Regions from separate parts of the Streptomyces sp. NPDC096152 genome, predicted to be linked through region 2. Evidence: riboswitches for the same ligand, from Rfam matches in the RefSeq annotation. Region 2 holds a riboswitch; the other holds the start of a gene.
The links. A riboswitch is a leader RNA that binds a small molecule or an ion and turns the genes downstream of it on or off. The one in region 2 is predicted to bind cyclic di-AMP.
Positions count from the first base shown of each region.

Region 1: linked by a shared signal. The riboswitch ahead of ACIQ9G_RS32090 (M23 family metallopeptidase) and the one ahead of ACIQ9G_RS13980 (transglycosylase SLT domain-containing protein) in region 2 are both predicted to bind cyclic di-AMP.

Region 1 is NZ_JBIWFW010000011.1:78,733-86,389, reverse strand. It holds gene ACIQ9G_RS32095 (M16 family metallopeptidase) at 1-1,080, shown strand, start outside; cyclic di-AMP (ydaO/yuaA leader) riboswitch at 1,332-1,492, shown strand; gene ACIQ9G_RS32090 (M23 family metallopeptidase) at 1,506-2,276, shown strand; gene ACIQ9G_RS32085 (GntR family transcriptional regulator) at 2,478-3,173, shown strand; gene ACIQ9G_RS32080 (HPr family phosphocarrier protein) at 3,404-3,685, opposite strand; gene ACIQ9G_RS32075 (GNAT family N-acetyltransferase) at 3,933-6,914, shown strand; gene ACIQ9G_RS32070 (DUF5998 family protein) at 6,968-7,564, shown strand; gene ACIQ9G_RS32065 (alkaline phosphatase family protein) at 7,564-7,657, shown strand, end outside.
Region 2 is NZ_JBIWFW010000003.1:813,912-821,568, forward strand. It holds gene ACIQ9G_RS13960 (ABC transporter permease) at 1-716, opposite strand, end outside; gene ACIQ9G_RS13965 (ABC transporter ATP-binding protein) at 703-1,776, opposite strand; gene ACIQ9G_RS13970 (outer membrane lipoprotein carrier protein LolA) at 1,817-3,052, opposite strand; gene ACIQ9G_RS13975 (polyprenyl synthetase family protein) at 3,564-4,574, opposite strand; cyclic di-AMP (ydaO/yuaA leader) riboswitch at 5,277-5,406, shown strand; gene ACIQ9G_RS13980 (transglycosylase SLT domain-containing protein) at 5,411-5,896, shown strand; gene ACIQ9G_RS13985 (HAD family hydrolase) at 6,013-6,825, opposite strand; gene ACIQ9G_RS13990 (FAD-dependent oxidoreductase) at 7,100-7,657, opposite strand, start outside.

The DNA.
Region 1 (7,657 bases), on a different contig from region 2:
GACCACCCCGGCGTCCGCCTGAGCCTGGAGGTCCCGGCGTCGCGCCTGGCCAAGGGGCTCGGCCTGCTCTCCGACGCGCTGCGGGCCCCCGCCTTCACCGAGAGCGAGGTCGAGCGGCTGGTGCGCAACCGGCTCGACGAGATCCCGCACGAGCTGGCCAACCCGTCCCGCCGCGCCGCCAAGGAGCTCTCCAAGGAGCTGTTCCCGGCCTCCTCGCGCATGTCGCGCCCGCGCCAGGGCACCGAGGAGACGGTCCGGACCATCGACTCGGCGGCGGTCCGCGCCTTCTACGACCGCCACGTCCGCCCCGCCACGGCCACCACCGTGGTCGTCGGCGACCTCACCGGCATCGACCTCGACGCGCTGCTCGGCGAGACCCTGGGCGCGTGGAGCGGCTCGCAGGCCAAGCCGCGGCCCGTGCCGCCCGTCACCGCCGACGACACCGGCCGCGTGGTGATCGTGGACCGCCCGGGCGCCGTCCAGACGCAGTTGCTCATCGGCCGTATCGGCCCCGACCGGCACGACCGCGTGTGGCCCGCCCAGGTGCTGGGCACCTACTGCCTCGGCGGCACCCTCACCTCCCGTCTGGACCGCGTCCTGCGCGAGGAGAAGGGCTACACCTACGGCGTGCGGGCGTTCGGCCAGGTGCTGCGCTCCGCTCCCGACGGCTCGGGCGCCTCGATGCTCGCGATCAGCGGCTCCGTCGACACCCCGAACACCGGCCCGGCGCTGGGGGACCTGTTCACGGTCCTGCGCAAGCTCGCCGCCGACGGTCTGACCGACGCCGAGCGGGACGTCGCCGTGCAGAACCTGGTGGGCGTGGCACCGCTCAAGTACGAGACGGCGTTGGCCGTGGCGGGCACGCTGGCCGACCAGGTCGAGCAGCACCTGCCCGACGACTACCAGGCGACGCTGTACCAGCAGCTCGCCGCGACCGGCACGGTGGAGGCCACCGCGGCGGTCGTCAACGCCTTCCCGGTGGACCGCCTGGTGACCGTCCTCGTCGGTGACGCGGCGCAGATCAAGGAGCCGGTCGAGGCCCTCGGCATCGGTCAAGTCGGCGTCGTGGCAGCCGAATAGGCGGCCGCGGCGCCCGCGCGGCACGGGTCCGCGCCCACCCACCCGCGCGGGCGGCCGGCGAGCGGTACGCGTGAGGGAGCCCCGGTGGCCGAAGTGTCACCGGGGCTCCCTGATGTCCGAATTGAGGGAGAGGCTGCCTTTCTGCCCTGTGTCCTGCGCTACAAAACCCACCATTCGTTTGGGATTTGAAAGCGGGCCCGTTTAGCGTCGGTCCGGCTGTCCGTCAGGCAACGCGCCGCGCCCGCGGCACCGGACAGTCATCGCCGAGTCCCCGTACGGCGCGAGCCAGGGGAGCCGGGGACCCACCGTCCCTGGGGTGAATCGGACACCCGCGCGTGCCGCGAGGGGGTCCGTAGGAGACCTTCCTGCTCCGAACCCGTCAGCTAACCCGGTAGGCGAGAAGGAAGGAAAGGAACAACGTCTGCATGGCGTTCACCCGCGCCACCGGGAAGCACCGTCGTCCCAGCCGGATGCACCGCACCACCGCACGCGCGGTGGGCGTCGCCGCCCTCACCACCTCCGGCGTCCTCGGCACCCTCTCCGCCGCCCCGGCCCTGGCCGCCGAGACGCCCGCTCCCGAGGACACCGGTCTCACCCCGGTCGTCACCATCGGTGACTCCGTCGCCGAGAAGATCGACGCACAGGCCGTCGCCCAGCACCGGGCCGCCGCCCAGAAGCAGGCCGAGGAGGCCGCGCGCGAGAAGGCCGCCGAGCAGGCGCGGAAGGCCCGCGAGGCGGCGCGTGAGGCCAAGGAGCGCGCGGCCCGCGCGGCCGAGCGCAAGCGCCTCAACACCTTCGTGGCGCCGATCTCCGACTCCTACGTCTCCACCGGGTACAAGACCGGCGGCACCCTGTGGTCGTCCGGCTCCCACACCGGTATCGACTTCCACGCCTCCAGCGGCACCGCCGTCCACGCGGTCGGCACGGGCACCGTCGTGAACACGGGCTGGGGCGGGGCGTACGGCAACCAGGTCGTGATCAGGATGGCCGACGGCATGTACACCATGTACGGCCACCTGTCGTCCATCGGCGTCTCGGTGGGCCAGAAGGTCGTGCCGGGCCAGCAGATCGGGCTCTCCGGCGCCACCGGCAACGTCACCGGACCGCACCTGCACTTCGAGGCCCGCACCACCCCGGAGTACGGCTCCGACATCGACCCCGTCGCCTACCTCCGCAAGCACGGCGTCGACGTCTGACGCGGCACCGGCGCCGCCCGCCTCCCGCGCATCCGAAGCCCCGGCTCTCGCAGCCGGGGCTTTCGGCGTTTAGGACGCCCCGCTGTCCAAAAAAACTCCATGGATTCCGACCCGCCGTCGGAAATTCCGGCTCATTGCAATAGAGTCACGGAACGGGCGTCCATCGTCGACGTTTCACGGGGATTAAGGCGGAGGTCGGTCATGCGTATTCCGGCGCACTCGGTGTGCACGGCGATCCGGGACGACATCGTCGCAGGCGTCCACGAGCGCGGCAGCCGGCTCACCGAGGAAGTCCTCGCGCGCCGCTACGGCGTCTCGCGCGTCCCCGTGCGCGAGGCCCTGCGCACCCTGGAGGCCGAGGGTTTCGTGGTGACCCGGCGGCACGCGGGCGCGTGTGTGGCCGAGCCGACCGAGCAGGAGGCGGCGGACCTGCTGGAGATGCGGATGCTCCTGGAGCCCCTCGGCGCCGCCCGCGCGGCCCAGCGCCGCACCGAGGCCCATCTGAAGGTCCTGCGCGGCCTGGTCAGGCTGGGCCAGGAACGGGCCCGCAGGGGCAGCAGCGAGGACCTGCGCTCCCTGGGCGGCTGGTTCCACGAGACGCTCGCCCAGGCCTCCGGCAGCCCCGCGCTGACCTCGATGCTGACCCAGCTGCGGCACAAGATCTCCTGGATGTACACGGTCGCGGCGCCGGCCGACCCGGTGGAGTCCTGGGTGGAGCACGGCGCCATCGTGGACGCCGTCGCGCGGGGCGACGGCGAGCGGGCGCGGACGGTCACCGCCGTGCACACCGAGCGCGCGACGGCCGCGCACCGGCTGCGTCCGCCCGGCGCCGCGCCCCGCGCCGACCGTGTGAGGACTTCGCAACATCCCGTAAACACGTCGGGCCCGTGCTATTAACACGAGCACCGTATACAAAGAAGGGATATTCGGCCGAGGTGTATTTCGGCTGCCCTTTTCCATGACCCCGGGAATTTCCGATCGGCGTGCCCCGAGGGGTGCGCGCCGTCCCAGGACGAATGTCCGCGCCAATTCGTCGGACCCGCCGAAACGTCGGACGGACCCGCCGGAACGCAGGAGGCCGCGCCGCCCGGAAAGGGCGACGCCGCCTCCTGCGCGCGGTGAGGCGGTCAGACCGTCTCGGGGAGCTCCTCGAGCCCCTCGGCGACCAGCTTGGCCAGCCGGTCGAGGGCGATCTCCGCGCCCTCGGCGTCGGAGGCCAGGACGACCTCCTCGCCGCCCTGGGCGCCGAGGCCGAGGACGGCCAGCATGGAGGCCGCGTTGACGGGGGTGCCGTCGGCCTTGGCGATCGTCACGGGGACCCCTGCGGCCGTGGCCGCCCGGACGAAGATGGAAGCGGGGCGGGCGTGGAGGCCCTCGGCCCAGCCGACGTTGACGCGGCGCTCAGCCATGTGATGCTGCCCTTCAGGTGTTCAGGGTTGTCTAGACCAGTTTTCCATATCGCGCGGCACCCTCCCGGAGCGGTCCGGTGTTCCGTACCCGGGAGGGCGTCGGGCCGCGGCCTCGGCCCGACATGTGCCTCCCACAGACTGCCTCGCGCCGTCGCCCTCGCGCCAGGGCGCGCCGTGCGGACCCCGACCGGACAGGCCCGGGTCCGCACTGATCCGAAAGGAAGATCCTGGCCGTACTCTGGGGCCCATGCAGAGCTCGTCGGACCGGCATGTGTACCCCGCCCACTGGGAGGCCGACGTGGTGCTGCGCGACGGCGGCACCGCACGGATCCGCCCCATCACCGTCGACGACGCCGACCGCCTGGTCAGCTTCTACGAGCAGGTGTCGGACGAGTCGAAGTACTACCGTTTCTTCGCGCCCTACCCACGCCTGTCCGCGAAGGACGTCCGCCGCTTCACGCACCACGACTTCGTGGACCGGGTGGGCCTCGCGGCCACGGTGGGCGGCGAGTTCATCGCCACCGTGCGCTACGACCGCATCGGCGCCGACGGCATGGCCGCGACGGGTCCCTCCGACGAGGCCGAGGTCGCCTTCCTCGTGCAGGACGCGCACCAGGGGCGCGGGGTCGCCTCCGCCCTCCTGGAGCACATCGCCGCCGTCGCGCGCGAGCGCGGCATCCGGCGCTTCACCGCCGAGGTGCTGCCCGCCAACAACAAGATGATCAAGGTGTTCACGGACGCCGGCTACACGCAGAAGCGCAGCTTCGAGGACGGCGTCGTCCACCTGGAGTTCGGCATCGAGCCGACGGACCGCTCGCTGGCGGTGCAGCGCGCCCGGGAACAGCGAGCCGAGGGCCGGTCGGTACGGCGCCTGCTGGCGCCCGGGTCGGTCGCTGTCGTCGGAGTCGGCCGCACCCCCGGCGGCGTGGGCCGCAGCATCCTCGGCAACATCCGCGACGCCGGGTTCACCGGCCGCCTGTACGCCGTGAACAGCGCCTTCGCCGAGGACCTGCGGGAGATCGACGGGGTGCCCGCGCACCGCTCGGTGCGGGAGATCGACTCCCCGGTCGACATCGCGGTCGTCGCCGTGCCCGCCGACCACGTCCCCGAGGTCGTCACCGAGTGCGGCGAGCACGGCGTCCAGGGGCTCGTCGTGGTCTCCGCCGGATACGCGGAGAGCGGCCCCGACGGACGCGAGCGCCAGCGCGCCCTCGTGCGGCACGCGCGCGCGTACGGCATGAGGATCATCGGGCCCAACGCCTTCGGCGTCATCAACACCTCGCCCGGCGTCCGGCTGAACGCCTCCCTCGCGCCCCGGATGCCCCGGCCCGGCCGCATCGGGCTGTTCGCGCAGTCCGGCGCCATCGGCATCGCGCTGCTGTCCCGGCTGCACCGGCGCGGCGGGGGCGTCACCGGCGTCACGGGCGTGTCGACGTTCGTGTCGTCCGGCAACCGGGCCGACGTCTCCGGCAACGACGTCCTGCAGTACTGGTACGACGACCCCGACACCGACGTCGCCCTCATGTACCTGGAGTCCATCGGCAACCCGCGCAAGTTCACCCGGCTCGCCCGGCGCACCGCCGCGGCGAAGCCGCTGGTCGTCGTCCAGGGCTCCGGCAGCGGCCCGCAGGGGCACACCGTACGGGCGACGCGGCTGCCGCACGCCACGGTGTCCGCGCTGCTCCGGCAGGCCGGGGTGATCCGCGTGGACACGATCACCGAACTGGTCGACACGGGCCTGCTGCTCGCCCGGCAGCCGCTGCCCGCCGGGGCGCGCGTGGCGATCCTCGGCAACTCCGAGTCGCTCGGCGTGCTGACGTACGACCGCTGCCTCGCCGAAGGGCTGCGCCCGCAGCGTCCCGTGGACCTGACGACGGCGGCCTCGGCGGAGGACTTCCGCGCGGCGCTGGCCCGGGTGCTCGCCGACGACACCTGCGACGCCGTGGTCGTGACGGCGATCCCGGCCGTGGGGGAGGGGGCCGCCGAGGACGCCGCCCTGGCCGAGGCGCTGCGGTCGGCCGCGGAGACGGTGCCCGGCAAGCCGGTGCTGGTGGTCCACGTCGAGCTGGGCGGACTCGCGGAGGCGCTGTCGGCGGCGGCCAGCACCGGCCCGCAGGCGGGCCCGGACACCGCCCCCCAGGCTGGACCGGACGCCGGTGCGCAGACCGGCCCCGAAACTGGCCCGCAGGCCGGACCGGACGCCGGCCCGGGCACCGCCCCGCAGGCCGCCCGAGACGCCGCCCCCCAGCCCGGCCCGGACACCCGCAGGCCCCCCGCCGCGGCGCCCCGAGCGGGCGCGGAGCCCGCCGCCGCGGCGTCCGCCCCGGCGCCCGAGACCCCGGCACCCGAGGCCTCCGGCGCCTGCTCCCGCCTGATCCCCGCGTATCCCGCCGCCGAGCGAGCCGTACGGGCCCTCGCCGAGGCGGTCAGGTACGCCCAGTGGCGGCGCGACGCCGCCGACCCCGGCAAGGTGCCCGAGTACGACGACATCGACGAGAAGGGCGCCGCCCAGCTGATCGACGGGCTGCTCGCGCGCGGGCAGGGGCTCACCCTCGGAGCCGAGGAGACCGGCGAGCTGCTCGGCCGCTACGGCATCCCCGTCCGCCGGGCCCTGCCCGCGCCGACTGCCGACGCCGCCGCCGAGGCCGCCCGCTCGCTCGGCTACCCCGTCGCCCTGAAGGCCACCGCCCCCCACCTGCGCCACCGCGCCGACCTCGGCGGCGTACGCCTGGACCTCGCCGACGAGGAGCAACTGCGCCGGGCGTACACGGAGTTGACCGACCTGTTCGGCAAGCCCGAGGAGCTGCGGCCGGTGGTGCAGGGCATGGCACCCAGGGGCGTCGACACCGTCGTACGGGCCGTCATCGACCCGGCGGCCGGCGCGGTGCTCTCCTTCGGGCTCGCCGGGGCCGCCTCACAGCTGCTCGACGACATGGCGCACCGGCTGGTCCCCGTCACCGACCGGGACGCCACCTCGATGCTCCGGTCGATCCGGATGGCCCCGCTGCTGTTCGGCTGGCGCGGCTCCGCGCCGGTCGACAGCCCCGCGCTGACGGAGCTGCTGCTGCGCGTGTCCCGGCTGGTCGACGACCACCCGGAGGTCGTCGCCGTCACCCTGGAGCCCGTCGTCGTGGCCCCGCGCGGGCTGAGCGTGCTGGGCGCCGGCGTCCGCCTCGCGCACCCGCCCGCCCGCGGCGACCTCGGCCCGCGGACCCTCCCGGCGTACTGAGCCGCGTTTCCCCGGCCCGCGGCGGTGCCTCGCAGTCAGTGCGCCCCCGTAGGATGGACGGCATGGCCAAGACCAGTACGACGACCCAGGGGCTGCGGGCGGCGATCGAACGCAGCGGCTACTACCCGGCTCTCGTGGCCGAAGCGGTGGAGGCCGCCGTGGGCGGCGAGCCCGTCCGGTCGTACCTGGTCCATCAGGAGACCACGTTCGACCAGAACGAGGTGCGGCGGCACGTGACCGTGCTCGTCCTCACCGGCAACCGCTTCATCGTCAGCCACACCGACGAGCAGGCCGCCGACAGCACCTCCCCGACGCCGTACGCCACCACCTCGACGGAGTCGGTGAAGCTCGACCGGATCTCCTCGGTCGTGGTCAGCCGCGTGGTGGCCAACCCGGAGCAGTACACGCCGGGCACCCCGCCCCGCGAGGTCGTGCTCACCATCGGCTGGGGCGCCGTCTCCCGCATCGACCTGGAGCCGGCCGCCTGCGGCGACCCCAACTGCGACGCGGACCACGGCTACACGGGCAGCTCGACGGCGGACGACCTGAGCCTCCGCGTCAGCGAGGCCGGGGACGGCCCGGAGACGGTGCGCCAGGCGCTCGCCTTCGCGCAGGCCGTCTCCGAGGCGACCGCGGACCCGACCCGCTGATGGCACAGCCCACCGCCTGGGACCACCCGGAGCCCCTGGCCGTCGAGTCCGCCCCCGTGCCGCAGTACGGATCCGGCTCGCTCGCCGACCTGC
Region 2 (7,657 bases):
ACGGTCGTCGCCATCGCCGCGATGCCGCTGTCGGTCAGTGCCGAGACGAACAGTCCGAGGGCCGCGAGGCCGGTCAGGGAGGCCGCGACGAGCAGGGCGATCAGCAGGGCACGGCCCAGTCCCTCGGCGAAGTCGATCTGGGTGCCCGAGATGGTGGTGAGGTCCCCGAGCGGGAAGAGCAGCGCACCGACGGTGAGCGCCGAGACGGCGACGACGAGCGTGGCGACCAGGCAGAAGGCCATCGTCGTGGCGTACTTGGTGAGCAGCAGGCGGGTGCGGCCGGCCGGGGCGACCAGGAGGTAGCGCAGCGTCCCCGCGTTCGCCTCGCCGGCGATCGCGTCGCCCGCGACCACGCCGACGGCCATCGGCAGGAAGAACGGCAGGGTCGCCGCCAGCGCGGTGAAGACCAGGAACAGGCCGTTGTTGGTGACCTGCGCGATGAACGCCGGGCCCTGACCGCCCCCGCGCCCGGCCGGGGCACCGTCCCTCGTCTCGATCCGGACGGCGATCCCGACCAGGACCGGTACGGCCGCCAGCACGCCCAGCAGGGCGAGGGTGCGCCAGCGACGGAAGGTGGTCACCAGCTCGCTGCGCAGCAGCCCGAGCGTCCACAGCGGGTGCGGGGCGCGGTCCCCTGCCCCGGCCGGCCCTACGGGGGTCTCAGCCGGTCCTCCGGGTTTTTCGGCCGTCTCCGGCGGTGTGTCAGCCCGCGACATCGAACCCCTCCCCCGTGAGGGCCACGAACGCGTCCTCCAGGGAGGCGCGTTCGAGGCCGAAGCCGCGGACGCGCACGCCCGCCGCGACCAGCGCCGCGTTCAGCTCGGCGAGGTCGCGGTCCGGCGGTTCACCGGTGACCCGGTCGCCGTCGACGACCACGTCGCCGACCCCCTGCTCCTTCAGCACCCGGGTCGCGTCCCCGGTGTCGGGCGTGGTCACCACGAGCCGGCCCCGCATCCCGGCGGCCAGCTCGGCCACCCGGCCCTGGGTCACCAGTCTGCCCCGGGCCATGACGGCCGCATGGGTGCACACCTGCTCGATCTCGTCCAGCAGGTGGGAGGAGAGGAAGACGGTCGTGCCGTCGCAGGCCAGTTCCCGGACCAGGGAGCGGATCTCGCGCATCCCCTGCGGGTCCAGGCCGTTGGTCGGCTCGTCCAGGACGAGCAGCTTCCGGGGCCGGAGCAGCGCGGCCGCCAGCCCGAGGCGCTGCTTCATGCCGAGGGAGTACGCCCTGGCCTTCCTGCCGGCCGGCGCCGTCAGCCCCACCCGGTCCAGGGCGGCGGCGACCCGCGCACGCCGGGTGCGCGGGTCGGCGGACGGGTCGGCGGCGTCGTAGCGCAGCAGGTTGTCCCGGCCGGAGAGGAAGCCGTACAGCGCGGGCCCCTCGATCAGGGCTCCGACGTGCGGCAGCACGGCCCGCGTCGACCGGGGCATCGGGCGGCCCAGGACGCGTGCGGTGCCGGAGGTGGGCTCGATCAGCCCCATCAGCATGCGGATGGTGGTGGTCTTGCCCGAGCCGTTCGGGCCGAGGAAGCCGAAGACGCTGCCCGCCGGGACGGTCAGGTCGAGACCGTCGACGGCGAGCTGTCCGCCGCGGTAGCGCTTGGTGAGGCCGCGGGTGTGGATGACGCTCGGCCCCGCGGCCCCCTCCTCCGCCTCCGGACCCGCGCCCGCCTCCGGCCCCACGGCCCCCGGCTCCGCGTCCGGGCCCGGGGCGGGCGGACGGGCGGCGGGGCCGGCCGGCGGGCCGGCGAGCGGCTTGGCGGACGCCTCGTCCATCGGCTCCCTCGATTCGTCGTGCCCGCGTTCCGGACGGTTACTACCCGGCGTCCGCCGCCTTCACCAGTGCGCCCTTGGTGACGGCACCGACGTAGACCTTGCCGTCGTCCGTGATCAGCGCGTTGATCAGGCGCGTGGAGAAGACCGTGCCCTTGCCGAACTTGCCGGTCACCTGGTCGCCCAGCGAGCCGAGCATGCCGCCGAGGTCTCCGCTGCCGGAGTCCGACGGGGCGCCACCCCTGCCGCCGGTGTCGAAGGTGGCGATGGAGTTCCAGCCCTTGCCGAGCACCTTCGGGCCCTCCTTGGCGAAGTCCTCCCGGCCGCCCTTGGCGAGGTCCTTCCGCGAGGGCATTCCGGGCAGGAGGCCGTGCTCGGGCGCCTTGGCGCCGTCGTGTGCAGCGTCCTTCTCGTCGGTGACCTTCGCGCCCTTGGGCGGGGTGAAGGCGAAGGTCGAGGCGGCCGGCCTGGCGAAGCTCACCTGGGTGAAGCCCGCGTCCACGACGGCGGCCCCGCCGCTCGCCGGCGTCAGCGTGAACTTCAGCGGCAGCCCGGTCTTCGCGTCCACCGCGATGCTGATCGCACCGACCGTGGTCCCGGACTGCTTCGGCTTCACGACCAGCTTGTAGGCGTCCCGGCCGGCCACCCGCGCGGTGCCGTCGACCGTCACCGACGTGGTGTCGTCGACCGACTTCAGGGCCTGGTCGGCGAAGTCCTTCGGCGTGGCGGGGACCTGGTCGTGCCGCTTGCCGCCGTCCTGGGAGGCGGTGCCGTGGTAGACCTCGTTCGACTTGCTGTCGTAGCCCCAGACGTCCTTGCCGTTGTGGATGAGGCTGTACTCGGCGGCGCGCTCGATCAGCGACACCTTCTGCCGGTCCTCGCCGTCGGACGCGACGCGCAGGGTGTGCGTGCCGGAGGCCAGCTCGGTCAGCCTGGACGTCGGATCGGCCGACGAACCGTCACCGCCCCCGGCCGCACGGGAGGCGAGGCCGCTCTCCAGGCCGCCCAGGTCCGGCAGACCGAGGTCCGTGCTGACCTTCACCGTCCCGGAGAGCTGCTGGACGTCCGACTTGGCGATTTTCTCGATGAGTTGCTGCGCGGTGATCTTCGGCAGGTCGGGGTCGCCGGAGTCCGCGAGCGCCGGGACCAGCCCGATGGTCGCCGCCGCGACCCCAACCACCGCGGCCGGTACGACGTAGCGCGCGGCCCTGCGCCGTCCCGAGCGCAGTTCGTCGGCGTCCTCGACGCCGGTGCTCTCGTCGGATTCGTACGGTGCCATCTGTGCCTTACCTCCGTCGTCGGCGGCGGCTGCTCGTCCGCGCTCTCCCCGGTGCTCCCGGCATTGCGCGAGTGGGGCGGTGCACCCACCACCCCGAGCCGCCATTCTCACCCGAATCGGTGAGGAGTGGTGTTGTCCGTGTGTTCCATCTGACCAAATCGGCCGTGAGGATGCGTCAGACCGCGGACTCAACTCCGCCTACGACTGGGGTATGACGCCGGAGGGCTGCGTCTCCCCCGCCCCGTAGGGGGTGGTACGGAGCGGCGGGGCGGGGGTCGAGGCGCCCACGGGACGGCAGGGAGCGCCGACCTGCCGGCGCTGCCTGCACCGGCCTCCCGGGACTCGTTGGACAGAGATCCCACCCGTCACTCAGGGTGAACATCGTGAACAACGCCGTACTGCGGGGACCTGCTGAGGCCACAGAGTCGCGGGGCGCGGAGCTTTGAGGTCGCGGAGCTTTGAGGTCGCGGGGTCGTGAGGTCGCGGGCCCGGCTCCGTGCGGGGGCCGTCGCTAGCCGGCCCGGTGCACCACCGCGTCGCACAGCTCCATCAGCGCCGCCTTGGCGTCGCACTCCCGCAGCGGGGCCAGCGCGGCCCGCGCGTCCTCCGCATACCGCACGGTGTCCTTGCGGGCCTGCTCCAGCGCCGGGTGGGCGCGCAGCGCCGTCAGCGCCTCCGCGAGCCGGTCGTCGTCGGTCAGGTCGGAGTCCAGCAGCTCGCACAGCGCGACGTCCTCCGCCAGACCGAGCCGCGCCGCCCGCTCCCGCAGCCGCAGCACCGGAAGCGTCGCGACCCCCTCCCGGAGGTCCGTCCCCGGCGTCTTGCCCGACTCGTGCGAGTCCGAGGCGATGTCCAGCACGTCGTCCGCCAGCTGGAAGGCGACGCCGAGCCGCTCCCCGTACTGGGTCAGCACGTCCACGACGTTCTCGTCGGCACCGGACATCATCGCCCCGAACCGGCAGGACACCGCGACCAGCGATCCGGTCTTGCCGCTCAGCACGTCCAGGTAGTGATCGACCGGGTCGCGGCCGTCCTGCGGCCCCGCCGTCTCCAGGATCTGCCCGGTGACCAGCCGCTCGAACGCCACGGCCTGCACGCGCACCGCCTCGGGACCGAGATCGGCGAGGATCTGCGAGGCCCGGGCGAACAGGAAGTCGCCGGTCAGGACGGCGACCGAGTTCCCCCAGCGGGTGTTCGCGCTGGCCACTCCACGGCGCACCGCGGCCTCGTCCATCACGTCGTCGTGGTACAGCGTCGCCAGGTGGGTGAGCTCCACGACCACGGCCGAGGGCACGATCCCCGGCGCCTCCGGGTCACCGAACTGCGCCGCGAGCATCACGAGCAGCGGCCGGAACCGCTTCCCGCCCGCCCGTACGAGGTGCTGGGCGGCCTCCGTGATGAAGGGGACCTCGCTCTTGGTGGCCTCGAGCAGCCCTTCCTCGACAGCCGCCAATCCGGCCTGGACATCGGCTTCCAGAGCCTGGTCCCGCACGCTCAGCCCGAACGGCCCGACGACGGTCACGAGGGGTCTCCTGTCTGCTGGTGTCTGCTGGCGATTACACGGTTTGTCGATAGGTCGCTGCCCTCACTCAAGTCAGCGTATCCGGTCACGTTTCGATCACCGCTAGCGCCCACCTATACAGGCCAGGCGGTATCGGATCACGCCCGGTATGCAAGTGATCCATACATATGAGCGCATAAATATTGACTCGCCCCTTCTGATCCCCACACGCCACGTTCATACACACTCGTACGTCACCCTCCCGCCGAACGACTCACAGCGCGGCACGCTCGTGGCACCCGGGTGACACGCGAGCCACCCGCCGACGGCGTCCGACAGCACCCGGGTGGACGCGTGCGGAAGGAGTCCGATTAGTCCATCTTGGGACCTCAAGTCCCCTTGGTCGCGATTGCTCTTCGCTCACTTAAACCGTGAGTTGGGTCACACCCCTTCCTCGCTCTCACTCTGGCCGCATACCCGCGCTTCCCCTTTCCTCACGGGCGAGTTGACCCTGTGCGGACGCAAAGGATCAAGCACCCTATTAGCCGCACATCAAGGTCAATAGGGACGAGCTGTGAATCGCCTACTTGTTCAGGACATGTGCTCTCGCATACGTTCCCGGCCACCGGGCGGACGCCGAATCCTGCCGCCGCCCGCGAACCCATCGAACGAACCACGCATGGCAGGAGCGGGGGACCCAGGTAAGTCGCCGGACCGGACGCCGTACGTCGCACACCGCATGTCGTACGCCGCGCCGGAACGGCTCGGGGTGAAGCCGTGCCCTCAGGGGGCACGGCCGGGCGCCTCCCCGCCCGAATCCGACAGCTCACCTCGCAGGCGACGGAGAGGAATTCACCATGCCTGCCCAGGGTCTGCTCCGCCGTCCCCGCGCCACCCGCCTCGCCCGCGCCCTCGCCGCCGTCGGCACCGGTGCCGCCGTGCTCGCCCTCCCGCTCATCGGCGCGACCAACGCGTCCGCGGCCACCGCATCCGCCCCCGCCACCGCGAGCACGCTCGGGTACCCGAACAACCTCGACGGCTGGATCCGCGCGTCGCTCGGAATCATGACCAAGAAGGGCATCCCGGGCACGTACAACGGCATCTACCGCAACGTCATGCGCGAGTCCTCCGGCAACCCGCTGGCCATCAACCTCTGGGACTCCAACGCACTCGCGGGCATCCCGTCCAAGGGCCTGCTCCAGGTCATCGACCCGACGTTCACCGCCTACCACGTGCCGGGCACGGCGTGGAACATCTACGACCCGGTCGCCAACATCACGGCGGCCTGCAAGTACGCGGCCACCCGCTACGGCTCCATCGACAACGTCTTCGGCGCCTACTGACGGACGACGGCGGGTGCTCCGACGACGGTGGGCGCCCCGGCGGCGCCCACCGGCCGACGGGGCGGCCGCCCAGCGGCACCCGAGGTGCCAATGGGTGGGCGGGCCTCCGGGAGCGCCTACCGCTCCGGGAACAACCGGTCGAGGACGACGGCGATGCCGTCGTCCTCGTTCGACAAGGTGACCTCGTCGGCGACCGCCTTGAGTTCGGGGTGGGCGTTGGCCATGGCGACACCGTGGGCGGCCCACTGGAACATGGGGATGTCGTTCGGCATGTCGCCGAAGGCGAGGGCGTGTTCGCGGCTCAGCCCCAGGTGTTCGGCGGCCATGGCCAGCCCGGTCGCCTTGGTGATGCCGCAGGGCTGGAGCTCGACGGTTCCCGGGCCCGACATGGTGACCGTCGCCAAGGAGCCGACCACCCCGCGCGCGGTGGCCGCCAACTCGTCGTCGGACAGCACGGGATGGCGCAGCAGCACCTTGCTGATGGGCGCGCTCCACAGGTCGTCGCGCCGGTCGACCCGCACCGCGGGCAGCGTCGGGTGCGGCATGAGATACCCGGGCTCGATCAGAGTCAGCCCGTCCACCCCGTCCTGGTCGACCGCCGCGTACACCTGCCCCACCTCGGCCTCGATCTTGCCGAGCGCGGTCTCGGCCGGCTCCCGGTCCAGGGTGACCGACCACAGCAGGCGGTCCGCCCCGGCGTCGTAGAGCTGCGCGCCCTGGCCGCACACCGCGAGGCCCGTGGTGCCCAGGGCGTCGAGCAGCGGCCGCACCCTCGGCGCCGGCCTCCCGGTCACCACGAGGTGCCGGGCACCGGCGGCCGCCACCCGCGCGAGCGCGGCGAGGGACCGCTCGGACGGGGTGTCGTCGCCGCGCAGCAGCGTTCCGTCCAGGTCAGTGGCGATGAGGGCATATGCGAGGGAGGCGGCCATGATCAGAGAATACGGATCCGCCGCGCCGCCGACTCGACGGGAACCGGACGACGACGGCGGCCGCCTCATTCCCGCCCGCCCCTCCTGAACTCCTTTGTACGCGGCGGTTCTTCCTCCCGTGCCGGTCGGCGCGACCGTGCGGGCGTGAGGGGGGCGCGGCAGCGGCCTGGGGCTCAGGGTGAGCGAGATCACGGCACCACTCCCCGCCCCCGCACCGCTTCCCCCGCACCGCTCACGCCCCGTGCGCTCAGCTCCGCACTCCCGCGGCGTGTGCTCAGCCGTGTGCTCCCGCCAGGTGGGCGGCCAGCCTCGGGGAGGCGAACTCCGTCCCGCACACGAAGCGCATCACCGGCCCGTAGGAGGCGGCCGCGGGCAGACCCGTGAAGCAGAGACCGGGAACCGAGGAGACGTACCCGGCGCCCAGCTTCGGGGTGCCGCGGCTCAGCGCCAGTCCGGTGCGCAGCTCGTGGCCGAGGAAGTCCATGGCGGCGATGTCGACGCGGTAGCCGGTCGCGGCTATGACGTGGTCCGCGGTGAGGTCCCGCGTACCGCCGCCGAGGGTGCGCACGGTCAGCGCCGGGCGGCCGTCCCCGGCCTCTGCGCGGACGACGGCGGCGACCTCCTGGACCGGCACCTCGCCCTCGAAGCGGTCGCGCAGCCACCACGCGCCGAGCGGCCCGAGGACGCGGCGGACCAGGTAATGGCGGGTTCGGGCCGGGAGGTGGCGGTAGGGGTGCGGGTAGTGGCTGAGGGCCCACAGGGACCAGGCGCGGCCGAAGGGCGACTCGGGGCGCAGTCGCGACTGCCGCCACGGGGGCGCGCCGAAGGCGAC